Regions from separate parts of the Streptomyces sp. NPDC058662 genome, predicted to be linked through region 2. Evidence: riboswitches for the same ligand, from Rfam matches in the RefSeq annotation. Region 2 holds a riboswitch; each other region holds the start of a gene.

Region 1 (4,121 bases), on a different contig from region 2:
GCGGACCAGGCGCAGGATCTCCAGCTGGTAGCGGATGTCCAGGTGGTTGGTGGGCTCGTCGAGGGCGAGCAGGCCGGGGTCCTGGACCAGGGCCCGTGCCACGAGGGCGCGTTGGCGTTCGCCGCCGGACAGGCCGTCGAAGCGGCGCTCCGCGAAGGCCCCGGCGCCGACCGTCTCCAGGGCCTCGTCCACCCGCCGCACGTCGCCCGCGCCGTCCTGCTCCCAGAACCGCTTGTGCGGGCTGCGCCCCATGGCCACGACCTCGCGGACGGTCAGCCCGAAGACGCCGCTCGCGTCCTGCGGGACGACCGCCACCCGCCGCGCGCGCTCCTTGACCCCGAGCGCGCCCGCGTCACCGCCGTCGAGCAGCACCCGGCCGGCGGTGGGCCGCAGGGCGCCGTAGACGCAGCGCAGGAGTGTGGTCTTGCCGCTGCCGTTGGGGCCCACCACGCCGACCGTCTCACCGGGCCGGGCCATGAGGTCGACGCCCCGGAGCAACGCGTGCCCGTCGACCTCGTACCGCAGGCCCTCGACGGCGAGTTCCGCCGGGAGCACCCCGCCAGCCGCGCGTTCGCCGCGATCACTGCGCCCCGTACGCCCCGCGTGCCCCGCGTGCCCCGCACTCCCCGTGTGTCCTCCACGCCCCGCACGCCCCGCGTTCGGCCCGTGCCCCGTCATCCGGTGATCCCCTCGGTGCGCGTGGAGCGACGCAGCATCCACAAGAAGAACGGCCCCCCGACGAGCGCGGTCACCACGCCGACGGGGATCTCCTCGGGTGCCGCGGCAGTACGGGCGAGCAGGTCGGCCAGCGTCAGGAACACCGCCCCGCCCAGTGCGGACACCGGCAGCAGTGCGCGGTGTCCGGCTCCGACGACCATCCGGGCGGCATGCGGAACCATCAGGCCCACGAAGCCGATGGCCCCGCTGTACGCGACGAGCACGCCGATGACGAGGGAGGTGAGGACGAAGACGGCCGCCCGGAAGCGCGCGGTGTCCAGCCCCAGCGTCTGCGCACCTTCCTCCCCGGCGAGGAGCAGGTCGAGCGGCCGGGCGAGGGCGACCAGCAGACCGGTGCCGAGGAGCAGCGCGGCGGCGGGCAGCGCCAGTTCGTCCCAGCGTGCTCCGCCGAGGCCCCCGAGGGTCCAGAAGAGCACGGTCCGCAGCTGGTCCGGTTGGGCGGCGAGGACGAGCACCAGGCTGGTCAGCGCGGACAGGACGTACTGCACCGCGACCCCGGCGAGGATCAGCCGGCCGGTGGTCAGGGATCCGCCGCGGCGGGCCAGCGCGTAGACGGCGACGAGCGCGGCCAGGGAGCCGGCGAAGGCGGCGAGCGGTACGCCCAGCTGTCCGACGACGGCGAGGGCGCCCGTTCCCGCCCCGAGGACGATCACGAGGACGGCTCCCGCCGAGGCCCCGGAGGAGGCGCCGAGCAGGAAGGGGTCCGCCAGCGGGTTGCGCACCAGCGCCTGCAGCACGGCGCCCGCGACGGCGAGCCCCGCGCCGACGACGGCGCCCAGGATGACGCGCGGCATCCGTACGTCCCACACGATGGAGGCGAACGCTCCGGTGGGCCGTCGGCCCGACAGGCCGCCGAGGACGATGTCGACGACCTGTCCGGGCGCGATCCGTACGGGCCCCAGCGCCAGGCCCGCGACCGCGGACCCGACGAGCGCGGCGGTGAGCAGGAGGAGCACCGGGACCGGTGTGAGCCCGCCGCCGCCCGCCGGGGCGCCGGGCGCGGCGGGCGCGGCGGTGGATTCGCGGGCGGCGACGGACGGACCGGGCCTCACGCGGCGTCGGGGTGCAGCTGACCGCCCAGTGACTCGACGGCGTCGGCGACCCGGACTCCGAGCACGGCAGAGGAGAGCGGCAGGACGACGAACCGCTTGTTCTTGACGGCGGGAACCTCCGCCAGGGCCGGGTCGTTCATCAGGCGCTGCTTCTTGGCCTCGACGGTGGTGCCGCCGTAGTCGTAGATGAGGACGACCTCGGGCTTGCGCTCGATGACCTTTTCCCAGGCCACGTCGCCGAAGGTGTCGTCGAGGTCGGCGAACACGTTGGCGCCTCCCGCGAGGGAGATGATCTCGGTGCCGATGCCCTTGCCGCCCGAGGTGAAGGCGGATCCCTCGCCGGAGTCGTAGACGAAGACCGCCGGGCGGGCCCGGTCCTTGACCCGGGCGGTGACGGCGTCGATGCGGCGCTGCTCCTCCTCGATGAGCCGCGCGCCCCGCTCGGGCACGCCGAAGGTCCGGGCGACCTCGGTGATCTCGGTCTTGAGCTCGTCGAGGCCGACGGGGCCCGGGGTGCAGTACTCGATGTTGAGGCGGGTGTTGATCCCCGTCCTGCCGAGCCCTTCGCGGTCGCGGCCCTGCGCCTTGTCGAAGGCGCTGGAGTAGCCGCCGTACACGAAGTCCGGGTCGGCGCCCAGCAGCACCTCCTTGGAGGGGTACTCCTCGGCCAGCACCTTGATCTTGTCGTAGGCCGGCCGGTAGGCGGGCAGCACGGCGTCGTCGAGGTAGGCGGAGCCGGTGATCCGGTCCTCCAGTCCGAGGGCCAGCAGCACCTCGGTGGCGTGCTGATTCATGGTCACGGCGCGTTGCGGCGGAGCCTGATAAGTGGTGCTCACACCGCAGTTGACAACCGTGTACGGGAATCCGGGCGCGGCGGCCGCGTCGGCGGCCGGCTTCCCCGGCCCCGGCGAGGTGCCGCAGGCGGCCAGGGGCAGCAGGAGCGCGAAGGGTACAAGTGCGCGCAGAGCGGCGCGGGAACGCGACATGGCGAAGCCTCTCCGGGGGATCCGCGTCCCCTGGTCGACGTGAAGAGCGTGAAGAGGCGGTGCGTCAGTGTCTGACTCCCGGTCTCCCGCACGGGGAGAGCCGGTCACAGTGGCGGGACCGCACCGGATTCGCACCGGTTTCCTGTCCTGCACCGCCAGGGCAATGCGCCCCAGCTTGCCATACGTTCGGGGCCTGCGGCCCGGCCGGCCCCGGGAACGGCGAAGGCCCCCGTCGGCGGGACTTCCCGCGGACGTGGGCCTTCGGCTGTCCTGTGTGGCAGGGGCGGCAGGATTCGAACCTGCGGCCTTCGGTTTTGGAGACCGGCGCTCTGACCAGCTGAGCTACACCCCTTCGGCGAGACCAACCATGACACGGCGCGGCCCGAAGATCCACTCAATTCGCCGATCAACCGGGTGGAAAACGCCGATCCGGTGCGGACGCGGATTCTTTCGGTCGACCGGTCAACCCGACCTCGGCGCGGGCCGAGGGCGTGCCGTCCGACCTGGCACTTTCGACCGCCCCCTTGACCACTCTGGTCCAGACCAATAGTTTCCGGCGTGCACCGCGCACGCGCTCACGCCCCACTCCCCGCATCCGCAAAGGAAGTCCATGCGCCGCAGCATGCTCGGCAGGCTGGTCATCGCCGCCTGCTCCCTCTCCCTGCTGACCGCCTTCGCACCCGCCGCGGGCGCCTCGCACGGCAAGGCGCCGGGCGGTCACGACCGCTCGTACAAGAAGGTCGGATACTTCACCCAATGGGGTGTGTACGGGCGGGACTTCCAGGTCCAGGACCTCGACGCGAACGGCTCCGCCGGCAAGCTCACGCACATCAACTACGCCTTCGGCAACGTCAGTCCGGAGGGCAAGTGCTTCACCGGCAGCATTCCCGGTGAGGCCGACGCGTGGGCCGACTACGGCCGCCCCCTCGACGCCGAGAACTCCGTGGACGGGGTCGCGGACACCTGGGACCAGCCCCTGGCGGGCAACTTCAACCAGCTGCGTGAGCTCAAGGCCAAGCACCCCGGCCTGAAAGTGCTCATCTCGCTCGGCGGTTGGAGCTGGTCCACCCACTTCTCGGACGCCGCGCTGACCCCCGCCTCCCGCAAGGCGTTCGTGGAGTCCTGCATCGACCTCTACATCAAGGGCAACCTGCCCCAGGACGGCACCCGCGGCGGCGCGGGCGCGGCCGCGGGGGTGTTCGACGGGATCGACCTCGACTGGGAGTGGCCCGGTTCCGCCGGTGACGCCGACACGAAGTTCCGCCCGGAGGACAGGCGCAACTTCACCGCGCTCGTCAAGGAGTTCCGCACCCAGCTCGACGCGTACGCGAAGACCCGGCCGAAG
Region 2 (4,121 bases):
ATCGAGCTGAGCTTGCCGATGGTGGGCGTCTCCAGGAACAGGTTCAGCGACTGGGACTGGTCGAGGTACGGGGTGCGCGCCGCCGCCATGTCGATCAGGCCGCGCTGCGGGATCTCCCACGCGGTGCGGTACAGCTCGCGGACCTCCGCGGGGATCCAGCCGAAGCCCTGGACCGAGCCGCTGGACTCGCGCAGCGCCTCGCGGGTCTGCGCGTCCCAGACGCCGAGCTCCTTCAGTTCGTCCACCAGGTAGGCGTTGACCTGGAGGAACTCACCGCTCAGCGTCTCGCGCTTGAAGAGGTTGGACACCTGCGGCTCGATGCACTCGTACACGCCGGCGATGGAGGCGATCGTCGCGGTCGGGGCGATGGCGAGCAGCAGGGAGTTGCGCATGCCGGAGGTCGCGACCCGGGCGCGCAGGGCGTCCCAGCGCTCCGGCCAGGTCGGCTCGACGCCGTAGTGGTCCGGGTGCAGCACGCCCTGGGCGGTGCGGGTCTCGCCCCAGGCCGGGAGCGGGCCGTTGCGCTCGGCGAGGTCGCAGGAGGCCTCGTACGCGGCCAGCATGATCCGCTCGGAGATCTTCGTGGACAGGGCCTGCGCCTCGGCGGAGTCGAAGGGCAGCCGCAGCTTGAAGAACACGTCCTGCAGGCCCATCGCGCCCAGGCCCACGGGGCGCCACTTCGCGTTGGAGCGGCCGGCCTGCTCGGTCGGGTAGAAGTTGATGTCCACCACGCGGTCGAGGAACGTCACGGCGGTGCGGACGGTCTCGTCGAGGCGCTCCCAGTCCATCTCGCCGGACTCCGGCAGCACGAACGCGCCGAGGTTGACCGAGCCGAGGTTGCAGACGGCCGTCTCGCCGTCGTTGGTGACCTCGATGATCTCGGTGCAGAGGTTCGAGGAGTGGACGACGGTGCCGGGCAGCGCGGTCTGGTTCGCGGTCCGGTTGGAGGCGTCCTTGAAGGTCATCCAGCCCTGGCCGGTCTGCGCGAGGGTGCGCATCATCCGGCCGTACAGGTCGCGGGCGGGCATGGACTTCTTGGCGAGGCCGGCGGCCTCGGCCTTCAGGTACGCGGCGTCGAAGTCGTCGCCGTACAGGTCCACGAGCTCGGGCACGTCGGAGGGGGAGAACAGCGACCAGTCGGCGTCGGCGTTCACGCGGCGCATGAACTCGTCCGGCACCCAGTGGGCGAGGTTCAGGTTGTGCGTACGGCGCTGGTCCTCGCCGGTGTTGTCGCGGAGCTCCAGGAACTCCTCGATGTCCGCGTGCCAGGTCTCCAGGTAGACGGCGGCGGCACCCTTGCGGCGGCCGCCCTGGTTCACGGCGGCGACGGAGGCGTCGAGGGTCTTCAGGAACGGCACGATGCCGTTGGAGTGCCCGTTGGTGCCCCGGATCAGCGAACCGCGGGCCCGGATGCGGGAGTACGAGAGGCCGATGCCGCCGGCGTGCTTGGACAGGCGTGCGACCTGGTGGTAGCGGTCGTAGATCGAGTCGAGCTCGTCCAGCGGGGAGTCCAGCAGGTAGCAGGAGGACATCTGCGGGTGCCGGGTGCCGGAGTTGAAGAGGGTGGGGGAGGACGGCAGGTAGTCCAGGCGGCTCATCAGCCGGTACAGCGAGGCGACTTCCTCGACGGCCTGGACGCTCTGGTCCTCGGCGAGGCCGCAGGCGACACGCAGCATGAAGTACTGCGGGGTCTCCACGACCTGGCGGGTGATCGGGTGGCGCAGCAGGTAGCGGCTGTGCAGGGTCCGCAGGCCGAAGAAGCCGAAACGGTCGTCGGCGCCCTCGGCCAGGGTGTGCTCGACCAGCGCGTCCAGCCGGCTCGCGTGGGTGCGGACGAACTCCGCGGTGCGGTCGGCGATGAGCCCCTCGCGGTGGCCGACCTCGACGGACGCGGAGAAGGAGGTGGAGCCCTGGCCCGCCGCCTCGTCGGCGACGGCCAGCGTCAGCAGCCGGGCCGCGAGCCGGGAGTACGCGGGGTCCTCGGAGATGAGCCCGGCGGCGGCCTCGGTGGCCAGTCCGCGCAGCTCGGCCTCGTCGGCGGCGGCGCTGCGGCCGCGCAGCGCGGCGGCGGCGACCCGACCGGGGTCGGTGTCGGGGAGGTCGGCCGTGAGTTCGGTCAGGGTGCGCAGCAGCGCGGCCCCGGGCCCCCCGGGCTCGGCCGCGGTCTCGGTGCCGGCGGACTCGGAGCGCGGTGCGGCAGGCGCGATGGTCACGGGGGGAGCTCTCCCTCGCTCGGTCCGGTCCTCGTCGGATCGGCGCGCGAGCGGGCGCATGCGGGCCTGGGCACGCGTCGGCCCGGACAGGGCAGGCAGTACGTGCACCGCATGGCGTCCCTCGGCCCAACCGCGAGGCCCGGACGTACGACGCCCGGTTCGGTCGAGCCGGGCGCGCTGTCGGCAGGCCTTCGGACTTGCGATGCACTGATCGGTGCATCTCATACCGTTGCGGGACAGTTCCGGATTCGCACCGGATTCCCCTGCGGCGACAGCAGCCTTGAGCATACATGTGGGGGCGGGTGTCTGCGTTGGCCCCCACATGTTGTGTCGGACGCGACGCGGCGTTCGCGTGACGTACCTCTCCGCTATGGTCGAAGCAGACCGTCGAAGGAGGCGAGCCCTCCGTGACCGCAATGATCGACCGGCCGCACATGCTCACCGAGGCCGGGCGATCCCGGACGCCGCGCTGGCTCCCGCCGAAGCCTTCGCCGGGCAGGGTGAGTGGGTCGATCCGAGTCCTGTCCTCATGGTCGTCGAGGTGACCTCGTGGGACTCGGACACCGACCGCCGCGGCCGGCGGGAGAAGCCTCGCGCCTACGCGGAGACGGGCATTCCGGTCTATCTGCTGATCGACCGGACCGCGTGCCAGGTCGTGGTCCACAGCGAGCCCGACGGCCACTGCTACGAGGCGGTCAGGACCGTGCCCTTCGGCAAGGATGTGGAGCTCCCCGATCCGGTCGGTGTCACGCTCCGAACCGAGCCCCTGAAGGACTGGGTGCGTTGACAGACCGGAAGGGCCCCGCCGGATCCGGCGGGGCCCTTCGTCGCGGGTGTGTTCAGCAGCAGCGGAAGCCCTCGCGGGGGTCCGCCTCGCGGGAGTCCGTGCGGGCGCGTTCGAAGGCCCTGCGCGTCAGGACCTCCGCGTCGGGGTCGTGGGAGCGCGTGTGGGCGACGTAGCGGTCGTACGCCGCCTCCCCCGAGAACTCCCGCAGGTAGAACCAGGTCTTGGCCAGGACTCCGCGCAGCGTGCTCATGAGGCCGCGGGCTCCTTCACCCGGCCGCCGTTGGGGTCGAGGCCGGCGGCGGCGAGTTCCGCGCGCTCCTGCGCGGTCGGGATGAGACCGGCCGGGGCGATGATCTTCGACTCGGTCCAGGGGACCTCGGACAGCTTCACCGACTGCGGGTGGGCGATGGCCTTGAAGCACGTCCGGGCCGCGTCGATCAGCACGATGATGATGAGGACCGCGAACAGCGCCGACAGCACGCCGTCCACCGTGGCGTTGGTGACGACGGTGTGCATCTCGTCCATGGTCTTGGCGGGCGGCAGCACCTTGTCCGCGTCGATGCCCGCCTGGTACTTCTCGCGCTGCGCGAAGAAGCCGACCTTCACGTCCTCGGAGAAGATCTTCTGGTAGCTCGCGGTGAGAGTGACCGACACGTCCCAGGCGAGCGGCAGGCCCGTCACCCAGGCCCACTTGAGGCGCCCGGACTTGACCAGCAGCGTGGTGCAGACCGCGAGGGCGACCGCGGCGAGCAGCTGGTTCGCGATGCCGAACAGCGGGAAGAGCTGGTTGATGCCGCCGAGCGGGTCCTTGATGCCGACCCACAGGAAGTAGCCCCAGCCGCCGACGACGATCGCGCTGGCGAACCAGACGCCGGGCTTCCAGCTCACGTCCTTGAAGGACTTGTGCACGTTGCCCAGGGTGTCCTGGAGCATGAACCGCCCGACGCGGGTACCGGCGTCGACCGTGGTCAGGATGAACAGCGCCTCGAACATGATGGCGAAGTGGTACCAGAAGGCCTTCATCGCGGTGCCGCCGATCACGGCCGAGAAGATCTCCGACATTCCGAGTGCGAAGGTCGGTGCGCCACCGGTACGGGAGAGCAGGCTCGACTCCTCGACGT
Region 3 (4,121 bases), on a different contig from region 2:
GGCCGGCGCGCCGGTCTCGATCAGCCGCAGCAGCGCGTCCGTGTCCGCGTGCTCCTCGATCAGATCGCCGAGCAGGTCCAACTGCTCCTCGCGCAGGGTCCCGAAGGAGGTGTCGGGGGCCGGTACGAAGCGCCGCCCGGCGGCCTCCGCGACCTCGCGCAGGAACGCCCTGCGGAAGCCGTCGGACTCCAGCGAGCCGTGCCAGTGGGTGCCCCACACCGACCCGACCCGGCAGCCGTCCAGGAAGGCCTCGCCGCCCAGCACCCGGGCCACGCCGTGGTGGATCTCGTACCCCGAGACCTGCTCGCCCAGCGCCCGGCCGGTCGGCCGCGCCAGGGTCTTCTCCGCCTCGAACCGCACCCGTACGGGCAGCAGTCCGAGACCCGCCACCGAGCCGGCCCGCGACTCGACCTCGTCCTCGATGTGCTCGCCCAGCACCTGGAACCCGCCGCAGATGCCCAGCACCGGGCGGCCCTCGGCGGCCCGCCGCGCCAGGGCGTCCGCGAGACCGCGCTCACGCAGCCAGGCGAGGGCCTTCACGGTGCCCCGGGTGCCGGGTACCACCACCAGGTCGGCGTCGGCCAGTTCCTCCGCCCGGTCCACGAACCGCACGACGACGCCCGGCTCGGCGGCGAGGGCGTCCACGTCCGTGAAGTTCGACATCAGCGGGACCGCGCACACCGCGACCCGCAGCACGTCCTCGCCGACGGGCGGCGTCACCGCGGACTCCCGCACGGCGCCGCGCAGCGAGACCCGCAGGCCGTCCTCCTCGTCGATGCCGAGGCCGTGCCGGAAGGGCAGCACCCCGTACGTCGCCCGGCCCGTGAGACCGCGCAGCATCTCCATGCCCGGCTCCAGCAGGGAGACGTCGCCCCGGAACTTGTTGACGAGGTAGCCGCAGACCAGCGCCTGGTCCTCGGGGGACAGCAGCGCCGTCGTCCCGAAGAAGGAGGCGAAGACCCCGCCCCGGTCGATGTCGCCGACGACGACCACCGGGAAGCGCGCGGCCCGCGCGATCCCCATGTTCACGATGTCGGTCCGGCGCAGGTTGATCTCGGCCGGACTCCCCGCCCCCTCGCAGATCACGGCGTCATACGTGCCCCGCAGCTGCTCCAGGCAGTCCGTGACGATGCCGAGCAACTGCTCCTGGCGGCCCCCGTGGTAGCCGCGGGCGCTCATCTCGCCCACCGGTTTGCCCAGCAGCACCACCTGGCTGCTGCGGTCGCTGCCCGGTTTGAGCAGGACCGGGTTCATGAGCGCGGTCGGCTCCACCCGGGCCGCCTGCGCCTGCATGGCCTGCGCGCGCCCGATCTCGGCGCCCTCACGCGTCACGAAGGAGTTCAGCGACATGTTCTGCGCCTTGAACGGCGCCACCTTCACGCCGCTGCGGGCCAGCCAGCGGCAGATGCCCGCCGTGACGACGCTCTTGCCCGCGTCCGACGTCGTTCCCGCGACGAGCAGTCCGCCGCCGCGCTTCGCGCCGTTCATGCGCGTCCTCTCCTCGTCGTACCGGAAGCCGCCGTACCGGAAGCCCATGTGGACGCCGCTCTGCCGGTAGCCGCCGTGGCCGACGCCGCCGTACCGGCCGCCGTCGCGCGCGCGAGCGTCAGCCGGGCGGCCGCGCAGGCCGCCAGGGCCAGCCAGGTCACCCGCCGCGACAGCCGCACCGCGCGCTCGATGTCGGCGACCTCCACCGCCCGCCCCCGCGCGCCGTTGAGCACGGCCCGGTGCTCGACCCGGCCCCCGTACGCCAGGGTTCCGCCCAGCCGTACGCCGAGGGCCCCCGCGAAGGAGGCCTCCACCGGGCCGGCGTTCGGGCTGGGGTGCGCGCGGGCGTCGGCGCGCCAGGCCCGTACGGCACCCCGCCGGTCGGGTCCGGCCAGGACGGCGGCCAGCGCCGTCAGCCGGGCGCCCGGCCAGCCCGCCAGGTCGTCGAGCCGGGCGGAGGCCCAGCCGTAGCGCAGGTAGCGGGGGGACCGGTGGCCGACCATCGCGTCCAGGGTGTTCACCGCCCGGAAGGCGAGCAGCCCCGGAACCCCGGCGGCCGCGCCCCACACGAGGGCGCCGACGACGGCGTCGGAGGTGTTCTCGGCGACGGACTCCACGACGGCGCGGGCCATCTGCTGCTCGTCCAGGGACTGCGGGTCGCGTCCGCACAGGTGGGGCAGCCGCTGCCGGGCGGCCTCGGTGTCGCCGGAGGCGAGCGCCGCGCCGACGGCCCGCGCCTCCCGGCCCAGCGAGGTTCCGCCCACGACGGCCCAGGTGGCGGCGGCGGTCACGGCGACACGGACCGCGGGCGGCGCGGAGCGCACGGCACGGGCGCCGAGCGCACCGATCGCCGTCGCGCCCCCGACGCACACCAGGGTGTGCAGGACGCCCCGGGCGCGGTCGTCGCGCCACAGGGCGCGCTCCACCGCGGCGGCGGCTCGTCCGAAGGCGGCCACGGGGTGCCCTCGGCGCGGATCCCCGAGGATCCGGTCGCCGATCAGGCCCGCCGCGGCGCCGTACGCGAAAACGCGATCGGCACGCATGGTGGCAGGTATGTCCTCACTCAGGGTCCGCGCCCTGGTTCGACGTGTCCGGTGGCGAGAGTTCCTGGCTCCCGGGGCTCACGCGTCGCGTGCGCTCCCCGGTGACAGTGGCGGGACCGCGCCGGAATCGCACCGGACTTCCTCTCCATGCCGCCGTATTGGCTCGGGCAGTCCACCACGCACCGAGAACGCCCGTCAACTCGCCGTTGACCTGCGGCGAGGGAGCCGGCGGGCATGCGAAAGCTCCCCCCGGGAAGAACCCGGGGGGAGCTGCCTCGGCGCATGCGGTCCGCGCCGCCGCGCGGGTCAGGCGACGATCAGGTAGATCCCGTAGCCCACGGCCGCCGCGACCAGCGCGAAGCAGGCGTACGCGCCGCTGCGGGCCAGGGTGGCGGCGCCGCCCTGCTCAGTGGCGGCCTCGTGCTTGGACAGGCCCACCAGGCCCAGGGTGAACAGGGCCACGAGGGCGACGGTGGCGGAGAGGCTGACCCCGAAGACGGAGCCGAGTGCTGCCCAGTCGATCTTCATACTGCCGTTCCTCTGTCTGTCTCGGTCAGACCGCGGCGGCCGGAGCCGCCGGGGTCGTCGTCGCGGCCGGGATGGTGGCCCGCAGGTCCTCGTCGGTCACGGCGGCGGTGGTACCGGCCGCCGCGGTCGGCGGGACGGCGACGGCGGCCATGGCCGTGGTGACCACGCCCGCCTCCTCGGCGCCGACCGGCTGCACGTCGTTGACGTTGTGGTGGTCGATGACCTGGCGGCGCGAGATGAGCCAGATGGCGAAGCAGGAGCCGACCAGGAAGACGGTGACCGCGGCGATCCCGATGTCACCGGTGCGCATGACCAGCTCGGCGCCCGCGGCGACCAGGGCCGCCGCCGGCAGCGTCAGGCCCCAGGCGATGAACATGCGGGTGGCGGTGGACCAGCGGACCACCCCGCCCTTGCGTCCCAGACCCGAACCCATGACGGCGCCGGAGCACGCGTGGGTGGTGGAGAGGGAGAAGCCGAGGCTCGACGAGGCCAGGATGACGCTGGCGGCAGAGGTCTGGGCGGCGAAGCCCTGCTGCGGCTGGAGGTCGGTGAGGCCCTTGCCCATGGTGCGGATGATGCGCCAGCCGCCCAGGTAGGTGCCCATCGCGATGGCCAGACCCGCGGAGACGATGACCCACACCGGCGGGTTGGCGCCGGCGGGCAGGGCGTTCCCGGCCACGAGGGCCAGGGTGATGATGCCCATCGTCTTCTGCGCGTCGTTGGTGCCGTGCGCGAGGGAGACGAGGCCGGCCGAGGCGATCTGACCGGTGCGGTAGCCCTTCGCGGAGGTCTTCTCGCCGACCCTGCCGCCCAGCTTGTACGTGACCTTCGCGGCCAGCATCGCGGCCAGACCGGCGACGAGCGGCGCGGCGATCGCGGGGATCAGCACCTTGGTGACGACGACGCTGCCGTTGACCGCGCCGATGCCGGCGGAGGCGACGGCGGCCCCGATCAGGCCGCCCATCAGGGCGTGCGAGGAGCTGGAGGGCAGGCCGACCAGCCAGGTGACGAGGTTCCAGAGGATGGCGCCGACCAGGGCGGCGAAGATCACTTCCGGCTGGA

Evidence for each region. Region 2 has a riboswitch for cobalamin ahead of ACFWUQ_RS11155 (ribonucleoside-diphosphate reductase subunit alpha). Riboswitches for the same ligand answer to the same signal wherever they lie in the genome.
Region 1: it holds a riboswitch for cobalamin, as region 2 does, so the genes downstream of both, ACFWUQ_RS06195 (ABC transporter substrate-binding protein) here and ACFWUQ_RS11155 (ribonucleoside-diphosphate reductase subunit alpha) in region 2, are expected to answer to the same signal.
Region 3: it holds a riboswitch for cobalamin, as region 2 does, so the genes downstream of both, ACFWUQ_RS17135 (cobalamin biosynthesis protein) here and ACFWUQ_RS11155 (ribonucleoside-diphosphate reductase subunit alpha) in region 2, are expected to answer to the same signal.

Annotation. Positions count from the first base shown of each region.
Region 1 covers NZ_JBHXRU010000009.1:76,387-80,507, forward strand. The annotation lists gene ACFWUQ_RS06185 (ABC transporter ATP-binding protein) at 1-555, opposite strand, end outside; gene ACFWUQ_RS06190 (FecCD family ABC transporter permease) at 675-1,790, opposite strand; gene ACFWUQ_RS06195 (ABC transporter substrate-binding protein) at 1,787-2,776, opposite strand; cobalamin riboswitch at 2,821-2,960, opposite strand; tRNA gene ACFWUQ_RS06200 (tRNA-Trp) at 3,052-3,128, opposite strand; gene ACFWUQ_RS06205 (glycoside hydrolase family 18 protein) at 3,387-4,121, shown strand, end outside.
Region 2 covers NZ_JBHXRU010000022.1:39,964-44,084, forward strand. The annotation lists gene ACFWUQ_RS11155 (ribonucleoside-diphosphate reductase subunit alpha) at 1-2,213, opposite strand, end outside; cobalamin riboswitch at 2,378-2,511, opposite strand; partial or broken gene ACFWUQ_RS11160 (Uma2 family endonuclease) at 2,656-3,000, shown strand; gene ACFWUQ_RS11165 (YbdD/YjiX family protein) at 3,053-3,250, opposite strand; gene ACFWUQ_RS11170 (carbon starvation CstA family protein) at 3,247-4,121, opposite strand, start outside.
Region 3 covers NZ_JBHXRU010000042.1:21,780-25,900, reverse strand. The annotation lists gene ACFWUQ_RS17140 (cobyric acid synthase) at 1-1,488, opposite strand, end outside; gene ACFWUQ_RS17135 (cobalamin biosynthesis protein) at 1,485-2,531, opposite strand; cobalamin riboswitch at 2,567-2,723, opposite strand; gene ACFWUQ_RS17130 (hypothetical protein) at 2,838-3,059, opposite strand; gene ACFWUQ_RS17125 (anion permease) at 3,085-4,121, opposite strand, start outside.